2 regions of the Mycobacteroides chelonae genome follow, and region 1 is predicted to be linked to the other one. Evidence: riboswitches for the same ligand, from Rfam matches in the RefSeq annotation. Region 1 holds a riboswitch; the other holds the start of a gene.
What was found. Region 1 has a riboswitch for cobalamin ahead of HBA99_RS02540 (FecCD family ABC transporter permease). Riboswitches for the same ligand answer to the same signal wherever they lie in the genome.
Positions count from the first base shown of each region.

Region 2: linked by a shared signal. The riboswitch ahead of metE (5-methyltetrahydropteroyltriglutamate--homocysteine S-methyltransferase) and the one ahead of HBA99_RS02540 (FecCD family ABC transporter permease) in region 1 are both predicted to bind cobalamin.

Region 1 is NZ_CP050145.1:509,582-514,919, reverse strand. Features, by position in the region: gene HBA99_RS02565 (alpha/beta fold hydrolase) at 1-83, opposite strand, end outside; gene mhuD (mycobilin-forming heme oxygenase MhuD) at 138-455, shown strand; gene HBA99_RS02555 (serine hydrolase) at 479-1,792, shown strand; gene HBA99_RS02550 (CbtA family protein) at 1,800-2,594, opposite strand; gene HBA99_RS02545 (CbtB domain-containing protein) at 2,610-2,816, opposite strand; cobalamin riboswitch at 2,989-3,215, shown strand; gene HBA99_RS02540 (FecCD family ABC transporter permease) at 3,321-4,373, shown strand; gene HBA99_RS02535 (ABC transporter ATP-binding protein) at 4,373-5,158, shown strand; gene HBA99_RS02530 (ABC transporter substrate-binding protein) at 5,155-5,338, shown strand, end outside.
Region 2 is NZ_CP050145.1:4,761,590-4,766,927, reverse strand. Features, by position in the region: gene fadD8 (fatty-acid--CoA ligase FadD8) at 1-1,496, shown strand, start outside; gene HBA99_RS23395 (TetR/AcrR family transcriptional regulator) at 1,493-2,083, opposite strand; gene HBA99_RS23390 (PaaI family thioesterase) at 2,073-2,492, opposite strand; cobalamin riboswitch at 2,586-2,800, shown strand; gene metE (5-methyltetrahydropteroyltriglutamate--homocysteine S-methyltransferase) at 2,941-5,205, shown strand; gene HBA99_RS23380 (mycobacterial-type methylenetetrahydrofolate reductase) at 5,305-5,338, shown strand, end outside.

The sequences.
Region 1 (5,338 bases):
ATCAGACCGTGCACGAGCACGATCGACGGCACCCCCGCAGCTCTCGACAGACCGCCTTGGTCGAACAGGCGGTCGTGGTCCATGTCTCTCATCATTGCCCTGTCAACATAAGCCCCGCTGCCGGGTAGCCTGAACCCATGTCCGTGGTGAAGATCAACGCAATCGAGATCCCCGAGGGTGCAGGTCCGGAGCTGGAAAAGCGGTTCGCTCACCGCGCCGGAGCAGTGGAGAACCAGCCAGGATTCCTGGGCTTTCAGCTGCTGCGCCCCGTGAAGGGCGAGGACCGCTACTTCGTGGTCACCCAGTGGGAATCCGAGGAGGCCTTCCAGGCCTGGGCCACCGGTCCGGCGGTCGAAGCACATGCCGGCCAGCAGGCCAAGCCCGTGGCTAAGGGCGCCCACCTGTTGGAGTTCGAGGTTGTGCTCGACGTGACCGGGGCCGCCGCCAAGGCGTGAACGGGGGTTTGCTGCGCGCGCGCATGACGCGCGCCGTTTCAGTGTGCACGGTGGCCGTGGTGGCCTTGTCGGTGGGCAGCACAGCGGGGTGTGGCATCAAACTGCGGCAGGTGCCGCACGGTGATGTCGATACAAGCACGCCTCCGGGCCTGCGCTCGCAACAGCTCATCGACATGCTGAATTCGAACTGGCCGATCGGCAAGCAAGGCGTGGCGACATTGGCCGCCGCCAATAAGGTCGATGACTACACCGAGATCATGACCAAGCTGTGGGTGGACCGGCCGTACAAGGTGAGCTCGGTGGATCTCGCCGCGAACAGCTCCACTGTCCACCTGATCGCTCCCTACGGCGCCAATGTGGACATCGGACTGCGCACTAATGACAAGGGAGATGTCGACAGGCTGGTCCCGTACCAGCAGCCCCCGACGATCGCCGACTGGTCCGATATCGACACCGCGCTGTCGGCATCCGGCGGCCGGTACTCCTACCGGGCCTCCAAGATCGTCAACGGACAGTGCGAGCAGATCGCCGGAACCAACACCTCCGAATCCATGCCGTTGGCTTCGGTTTTCAAGCTCTACGTACTGTTGGCCACCGGTACCGCGATCAACGCGGGCACCCTCAAGTGGGATGACCAACTCACCGTCACCGATCGCGGCAAGGCGCTCGGAAGCTCGATGGACAAGCTGCCGACGGGCTCAACCGTCTCGGTGCGCACCGCCGCTCAGAAAATGATCTCGGTGAGCGACAACATGGGCACCGACATGCTGATCAACCGCCTGGGTCGCCAGGCGATCGAAAAGGCCCTCGCAGACGGCGGGCACCATGACCCGGCATCGATGACCCCTTTCCCCACCATGCACGAGCTGTTCAACATCGGCTGGGGCATACCGGATGTCCGCCAGCAATGGAAGGACGCCACCACACCCGCACAGCGTGGTCAGATGCTCGCCGAGGCGGACACCCACGACTACAAGCTGGATCCGGAGCGGACCACCACGCCCGCATCGAAATTCGGCATCGAGTGGTACGGCAACGCCGAGGACATCTGCCGCGTGCACGCGGCACTGCAGAAGGTCGCCGTAGGTGCGGCCGCCCCGGTCCGCGACATTCTGTCCGCGGAACCCGGTATCGACCTACACAGCGAGAACTGGCGCTACATCGCTGCCAAGGGTGGCAATCTGCCCGGTGACCTGACGTTCAGCTGGTACGCCGAGGATCGCCACCATCAGCCGTATGTGGTGAGCTTCCAACTCAATTGGGACCGCGCATTCGGCCCTGGCGCGGCCGGGTGGGTGATCGGCCTGGCCAAGGGCGTCTTCAAGAAGCTGGGATGAGCGCTGGCTAGCCGGTGACGGCGGCCTCGGAGTTGACGGGCTTACGCCCGATCACCGTGGCGAATCCGATACCGATCGTCGCCCACATGATGGCCTGCGTCGTGAACGAGTACAGCCGGAACAGATACAGGTCATGCGCCGGGAACCCCGGATAGACGATCTTCCCGTCCGCATCGAGCAGCGGTTGCGGCGCCTCGACAAATCCGGGCGTGACCGCGATGACGAGCCCCACCAGCACGACGAACACCGCGGCGGCCGCGAGCGTGGCCGTCCAGGTGTCCACGCGCTGGGATAGCTTTCGGCCCACCCACAGCGCGACCGCGAGTGCGATCGCCGCGACCAGAATCATCAGCACGAAGTACCCGGTGCGCTCCTTTATGGTGCCCTCGGCGCTTGCTGCCGGCGGATTGGCCGGGAACTTCAGGAACGGCACCACATACAGCACCAGGAACAGACCACCGGCGACCGCCAGAGCCTGTGCGCGCGGACTGAGATTGCCGACCCGTCCGATCGCCACCACGTACGCCACCGCGAAGAGTGCGCCCATCGCGATTCCGAATCCGATGACACCGAGCGCCAAACCCGCATTTGCCTGCGCGAAACGGCTGAACAGTTCCGCGCCCTCATGATGGGCGTGAACGCCGGCCGCCTCATCGAGCGCGGCTTGCGCCTCACCCCGGCCCTCCTCGTAGGAGATGGCCCTGTTGATGACGGGCTCGACGAAGATCCATCCGAAGATGAAGGACAGCAAGCCACCCAATGCGCCGAAGCCCAAGCCGCGCAAAATTATTGACTTTTCCATGTATTCGGTCCGCTGCTAGTGGCAGGGGAAACCGAGCAGATGGCGGGCGTCATGCACGAACTCATGAACGTGCATATCGCTACCGAAGATCGACACCGCACCCTGGTCGATGCCGATGAAGTAATAGGCGAGCAGCCCAAAGAGGGTAGTCACGCTCAACCACAGCGCAGCCTGGGGAATCGACACCGCAACCGGATGGCTGGCGGACGTTGTGTGTGCCATATTGCTCCTTTTCGGGATACCGCGTCCCGGGTCCGATCGTCGTCTTCTGGAATCGACAGGTCGGGGTCTGACTTTTACAGTGGCGCGACCGTCCTGGGATCACACCAGGTTCCCGTCCTGTCGAAGGACGAACTGAGCTTAGTCGACGCGGCTGGTCTGCGCCTTCGAGTGATAGTTTTGGCCTCGCATTGGTTTCTCCATGAGCACCAAGAAGCGCTCCTGGAGATCGCAAGAGGGAATCCGGTGTGAGTCCGGAACTGCCCCGCAGCGGTATGTGGAAACGACAGCGGCACTAGAAGCACTGGGTCAAGTACCCGGGAAGCGGCCGCCGGTAGGTGAGGCTCGTAGATGAGCCTCGAGTCCACGAGTCCGAAGACCTGCCAACGCGGCCGCACCTCCTGGTGCGGTCATTCGCCAGTGCCGAGGGCCCGCCTGGTGGGTAGTGCCTATGCGGCGTATCCGTCATGCCCGAAGTGTCGGCGACCCGACGACGCAGGAAGATCGATGCTCGCAGCACAGCACGGACGGCCGGTGTTCCTGGCAGCGGTCGGCGGTCTGGCAGCACTACTGCTGCTGTCGGTGACGGCACTCGCCTTCGGCACCGCCGACGTGCCATGGCGCGACTGTCTGCATTTCCTCTGGGCAGGCGCGACCGGCGGCTCGGTGCCGGCCACCGACGCGGCGAATTACCGCATCGTTGTCGAGTCCCGGCTGCCGCGGGTGATTCTCGCGATCCTCGTCGGTGCGGGGCTGGCGGTGGTGGGTGTGCTCGTACAGGCCATGGTCCGCAACGCACTTGCCGATCCGTACGTTCTGGGCATCTCCTCGGGCGCCTCGGTAGGCGCCACCGCGGTCGTGGTCTACGGGGTACTTGGCACCCTCGGGGTGTACGCACTCTCCCTTTCGGCCTCATTGGGGGCGCTTGCAGCAACCGCACTTGTCTACCAAATCGCCCGTACCCCACAAGGTCTGATACCTCTGCGGCTGGTGCTGGTGGGCACTGCGGTGGGGTACGGCCTGTCCGCGGTGACAACAGTGCTGGTGTTCTTGGCGCCGAACGGCGAAGCGGCGCGCAGTGTGATGTTCTGGCTGCTCGGCAGCTTGGGGGCGTCGTCATGGGACAAGGTGCCGGTGGCGCTGGCGGCGACCGTGATCGGCTTCCTATGCGTTGCGGGGCTCGCGCGCCAGCTCAACGCCCTCGCCATGGGTGACGAGGTGAGCGCGTCGCTGGGTTTACATGCCGGCCGCTTCAGGGTGTCACTGTTCGTGTTGTCCGCCGCCATGACGGGATGTTTTGTATCCATCTGCGGAGCAATCGGATTCGTGGGGCTGGTCATTCCACACGCGGCACGGCTGCTGGTCGGGGCGGACCATCGCCGGGTCCTGATCGTGGCTCCGGTGCTGGGCGCGTGCTTCCTTGTGGCCGCCGACCTCATCGCGCGGACCGCGATTCCGCCGCAAGAACTGCCCCTGGGCGCGATCACGGCCGCAGTCGGGGTGCCCGTCTTCGTCGGGTTGATGCGTCGCCGCGCGATGTCCGCGGGAGCGGTGGGCTGATGGACGTCACCTACCGGAATGTGTCGGTCGATATCGGGGGTACTCGGATCGTTTCCGGCATTGACCTCGAGGTCGGGGCCGGTGGGTTCGTCGGCATCGTCGGCCCTAACGGCAGTGGTAAGTCGACGACCCTGCGCTGCCTCTATCGCGCACTTGCTCCAGCCACCGGTGACGTCACAGTCGGTGGCGTATCGGTGCGGGCAATCAGCATGCGGGAGAACGCTCGTCAGGTGGCGGCACTCACCCAGGACATGTCCTTGGACTTCGATTTCACGTCTGCCGAAGTCATCGCCACCGGTCGGTTACCGCACGGCACGTCCCTGCGCGGCACCTCCGAACTGGACCGACGCATCTGCACGGAGGCCACCGAGACGGCGGACGTGACCGCACTCGCCCACCGCAAGTTCAGTTCCCTCTCCGGCGGGGAACGTCAGCGAGTTCTCATAGCCCGCGCTCTCGCGCAACAGCCGCACGTCCTGGTGCTGGACGAGCCGACGAATCATCTGGATGTGCGCCATCAATACTCGATACTCAGTTCGGCTCGGACACTGGGCATTACCGTCATCGCCGCACTACACGATCTCAATCTCGCGGCACAGTACTGCGACACGATCCATGTCATGTCCGAGGGACATGTGGTGCTGTCGGGATCACCCGACCAGGTCATTACCACCGAGTCCATCGGCCGCTGGTTCGGCATCGGTTGCCACGTCATCGCCCATCCACGAAGCGGCGTCCCACAGATCATCTTCGATGCTCAGCCAGAGAGGCAGGATAAGGAATGAAGGCACTCACCGGTTTGGCGCTCGCACTGTCGCTACTATCGGCCAGCTGCGCGACCATCGAGGCGCAAAGCCCCGGAACAACACGGGTTTCTGTCGAAAATTGCGGTGCACCACTGGATGTTTCGGTGCCAGTCACCCGAGCCGTCAGTAATGACACCGGGGTTACCGAACTCCTGTTCG
Region 2 (5,338 bases), 810 kb from region 1:
TGCTCGGGGATGTCACGCTCACCGGCGCCCAGATGGCCGACGAGATCAGCAAGTACATCCAGGCCTTCACCGCGCTGGTGCCCGATCCGACCGATGGTCAGGGCATGCTGGCCCTCAATCGCCCCGAGGTGCTGTTGGTGATCGGCGCGGGGCAGCTGCTGGGCACACGGCGTACCGCGCTGCATCCGCTCGGGTCGCTCGACGACCATGCCTACGTGCTGGCCGACGCCAAGATCACCACACTTGTCATCGACCCCACGCCGCAGTTCGTGGAGCGTGCCGCCGCCCTGGTGGAGAAGGTGCCGACGCTGACCCGCGTGCTGACGCTCGGGCCTGTGCCCGCTGAGCTGGCTGAGGTGGGGCATGACCTGGTTGCCGCGGCCGCAGGCTTCGAGGCGAGGCCTTTGGTTCCGATCAACTTGTCGCCGGATCACATCAACGGCCTTACCTACACGGGTGGCACGACGGGCAAGCCCAAGGGCGTCATCGGAACCTCACAGTCGATTCTCACCATGACGCAGATCCAGCTGGCCGAGTGGGAGTGGCCGGATCGCCCCAAATTCCTGATGTGCACCCCGCTTTCACATGCGGGGGCGGCTTTCTTCATGCCGACCCTGATGAAGGGCGGATCGATGTTGGTGCTGCCCAAGTTCGACGCGGGCGCCGTGCTGGCGGCAATCGAGGAGCACAAGATCACCGCCACCATGCTGGTGCCGTCGATGATCTATGCGCTGCTGGATCACCCGGATTCTCAGACCCGCGACCTGTCGTCGTTGCAGACGGTCTACTACGGCGCCTCGGCCATCAACCCGGTACGGCTCGCGGAGGCGATCAAGCGATTCGGGCCGATCTTCGCGCAGTACTTCGGCCAATCCGAAGCGCCCATGGTGATCAGCTATCTGGCCAAGGGCGATCACGACACCCAGCGGCTCTCCAGCTGTGGCCGGCCCTCGGCGTTCCTGCGCACGGCGCTGCTCGACGAGAACGATCAGCCGGTGAAGCAGGGTGAGCCCGGCGAGATCTGTGTGGCCGGTCCGCTGGTGGCGGGTGGCTATTGGGGGCTGCCCGAACAGACCGCCGACACGTTCAAGAACGGCTGGCTGCGCACCGGCGATGTCGCACGCGAAGACGAGGACGGTTTCTGGTTCATCGTCGACCGGACCAAGGACATGATCGTCACCGGTGGTTTCAACGTGTTCCCACGAGAGGTGGAAGACGTTGTCGCCGAGCATCCCTCGGTGGCGCAGGTCGGCGTCATCGGGGTGCCCGATGAGAAATGGGGCGAGGCGGTGACGGCGATCGTGGTGCTGCGTGCGGATGCCGACCACAGCGGCGACGCGGTGTCCAAGATGACGTCCGAGATCCAGTCCGCGGTCAAGGACCGCAAGGGTTCGGTGCAGTCACCCAAACACGTGATCGTCGCCGACTCGTTGCCGCTGACCGCGCTGGGCAAGCTCGACAAGAAGGCCCTGCGCCAGAAATACGCCACGGTCTAACTCTCGCGGGCGAGAAGCTCCCGGGCGCTGGCCCGGACAAACTGGCGCAGCCACGGCGCGGGCTCGCCCCTGTTGGGCAGGTGACGGCGCACCGCTGCGTACGGCATGTCGATCAATGCGAACATCGTTTTGTCGATCAGTTCGGGAGTGATCGCGCCGAACCGATGCCCGGTGTACTCGCGCAACGCCGTGCGGACCCGTGAGTTGAGTGTCGTGAGCTCCGCGGCGAGGGTGTCGGGCCAGTGCGCGACCAAATCGGCCTTCTCGTACTGGAGTAGCAGCTGCGCCTCGTTGCGGTTCGCCGCCGTCCAATCGAAGGCGTGGTCAATGGTCGCCGTAAGTGCATCGTCGAGATCCGGCAGACACAGGGCCGCGAGTATCCCGTTCTGATAGCGGGCGATCGATCGCAGCCAGAGCCGGGCCATGAGCTCGTCACGGCTGGCGAATCGGTGATAGATCGAACCCGACGGTGCTCCGAGGATGCGTCTGATGGCGGAGGCGGTGGCCGCTGGTGGGCCGCCCGAGGTCACCAGGGCCAGCGCCGCGTCCAGGATGTCGTCCGCGGTGTACTGCGCTTTACGCCCCACGGCGCCGGACCATGCTCGTGCCCTGAGCAACCGCAACCAGCTTGGTTTTGCCGTCGTGACCTTCGACGGAGATTTCGCAGCGGCCCAGCGCCTTGGTGCGGCCGGCGCTGACCAGCGAGGCATCCGCGAGCAGTCGCACCCCATCGCCCGCTGGGGACACGTACTCGATGGTGTATCCGCTGGTCACAATGTCCGCACCCAAACCAAGGGCGCAGGCGTAGGTGATCGCGTTGTCGGCGAGATAGCTCAATACGCCGCCGTGGATGAACCCGTTCTGCTGCCGCAGCTCGTCACGGATATCAAGTGCGAGCCGGATTCCGGACTCATCGACCCGGCACACGGATGCGCCGAGGAGGCGACTGAAGGGCTGCGCATCGAGCACCCGCTGAGCCTGGTCCAAGGTGATCACGATATTAGAGAATAGTCGCTAATATTTGTGTTGGATAGCGCGCATATGATGAGAAACGCAGCTGGTCTGCTGGTAGTGGCACGGGTTTTATCCGAGCCGTTATCAGCATCGAGTGCCGGGCCCTCGGGTCCGGCATAAGAGGGAACCCGGTGAGAATCCGGGACTGTCCCGCAGCGGTATGCAGGAACGACAGTCGTCATATGCACTGGGTTGAGCACCAAGAAGCCTGGGAAGCGGCGGCCAGTAGGAAAACCTGAGTCCGGGTAACGCCTGTAAGTCCGAAGACCTGCCAGCTGTGCCGGGTGCGCCGCACCCGGCGGATCATCGCCTCGCGGAATGGGCGTATGGCCGAGGCGGTTTCACCGAGCAGATATCTGTCGCGGTGGTTCCGTGCTCGGTTCTTCGTCCCCGGGCGGTGGCTACCCCGCTGTTGATGAAGGACTAATTCATGACTGCTCAACCTTTGACCGCCACCACGCTCGGATCCGCGCGTATCGGCCCGCGGCGTGAACTCAAGAGGGCTACCGAGAGCTACTGGGCCGGACGTACCAGCCGTACCGAGCTCGAAACTGTCGCCGCAGGGCTTCGGCGCGACAATTGGACCGCTTTGGCGGCCGCCGGGCTCGACTCCGTACCGGTGAACACCTTCTCGTACTACGACCAGGTGCTGGACACCGCGGTGCTGCTCGGAGCCCTCCCGCCCCGTGTCGCCGGTATCGCCGATGAGCTCGATCGCTACTTCGCCGCCGCTCGCGGCAATGATGATGTGACACCGCTGGAAATGACCAAGTGGTTCGATACCAACTACCACTACCTGGTGCCGGAGATCGGGCCGGACACGAAGTTCGAACTGAACCCGGCCAAGCTGTTCGGAGAGCTGAAAGAAGCTCAGGCGCTGGGCATTCCGGCACGTCCGGTCGTCGTCGGTCCCATCACCTTCCTCGCGTTGAGTAAGTCAGTCGACGGCGCCCCCGCGCCCATCGAACGGCTCGACGAGGTGGTGTCGCTGTACGAGCAGCTGTTGGTGCAGCTCGCTGAGGCAGGCGTCGGCTGGGTGCAGATCGATGAGCCGGTGCTCGTCACCGACATCCTGCCGAATGGTCCCGAACTGGCCGAGCAGGTGTATGGCCGTCTCGGCACGGTGGCCGATCGCCCCGCGATCCTGGTCGCCACCTACTTCGGGGACCTCGGTGCCGCACTGCCGGCGCTGGCACGTACCCCCGTCGAGGCGATTGCCGTCGACCTGGTCTACGGGTCCGCATCGGGTGTGGCCTTGGTGCCAGAGCTGGCCGGAAAGACCATCGTCGCGGGCGTTGTCGACGGACGAAACATCTGGCGCACCAACCTGGAGTCCGCGCTGGGCACTCTGGGGACGCTGTTGGGATCCGCCGGTGCCGTCGCAGTGTCCACGTCCTGCTCGACATTGCATGTGCCCTACTCGCTGGAACCGGAGACCGAACTCGATGACCAGCTGCGCAGCTGGTTGGCGTTCGCCGACGAGAAGGTCAAGGAAGTTGTGGTGCTGGCGCGGGCACTGGGTGGGGCGCGCGACGCTACCGAGTTCGCGGCGTCGAATGCGGCTGTCGAATCTCGCAAGACGGATCCGCGTCTGAACAACGGCCAGATCCGTGCGCGTTTGGATTCGATTCTGGCGGCTGGTATTTCACGTGGCGATGCCGCCGAGCGTCGCCGCAGCCAGGACGAGCGCCTGCAGCTGCCCGAGCTGCCGACCACCACCATCGGGTCGTTCCCGCAGACAGTCGAGATCCGCAAGGCCCGTCAGGCCCTGACCAAGGGCGAGATCGACGAGGCCGAGTACGTGCGGCGGATGCGTGCCGAGGTTGCCGATGTTATTGCGCTACAGGAGAAGCTGGGCCTGGACGTGCTGGTCCACGGCGAGCCAGAACGCAACGACATGGTGCAGTACTTCGCTGAGCAGCTCGACGGATTCTTCGCCACCCAGAATGGCTGGGTTCAGTCGTACGGCAGCCGCTGCGTGCGCCCACCCATCCTGTACGGCGATGTCGCACGGCAGAACCCGATGACCGTCGAGTGGGCCACCTACGCCCAGTCGCTGACTCCCAAGTACGTCAAGGGCATGCTGACCGGGCCGGTAACCATCCTCGCGTGGTCGTTCGTTCGTGATGATCAGCCGTTGGCGGATACCGCTAACCAGATCGCACTGGCCATCCGGGACGAGACGGTGGATCTGCAGGACGCCGGGATTGCGATCATCCAGGTGGACGAGCCCGCATTGCGCGAGCTCCTGCCGCTGCGCTCGGCGGATAAGCCCGCATACCTGGACTGGGCGGTCGGTGCGTTCCGGCTGTCCACCTCGGGTGTGTCCGATGCGACCCAGATTCACACGCATCTGTGCTACTCGGAGTTCGGCGAGGTGATCGGTGCGATCGCCGATCTGGACGCCGATGTCACCTCCATCGAGGCGGCTCGTTCGCACATGGAGGTGCTCGACGACCTCAACGCGATCGGCTTCTCCAACAGCGTCGGTCCGGGTGTGTACGACATCCACTCGCCGCGAGTGCCCTCGACGGCCGAGATGGCGAACTCGCTGCGTGAGGCGCTGCAGGCGGTTCCGGCCCAGCGTCTCTGGGTCAATCCTGACTGTGGTCTGAAGACCCGGAAGGCTGACGAGGTGACTGCCTCACTGGCCAACCTGGTGGCGGCTGCGACCGAGGTGCGTGCGGGCGCCTAGTTCCCGACGAACGCGCGAGCAGTCCCCTTCGCGGGGGACTGCTCGCGCGTGAATTTGATTGGTGTATAAACCATTAGCGAGACTAATCGGAGGTCCTTGGTGTCCATGAATACCGTTGCGCTGGAGCTGGTGC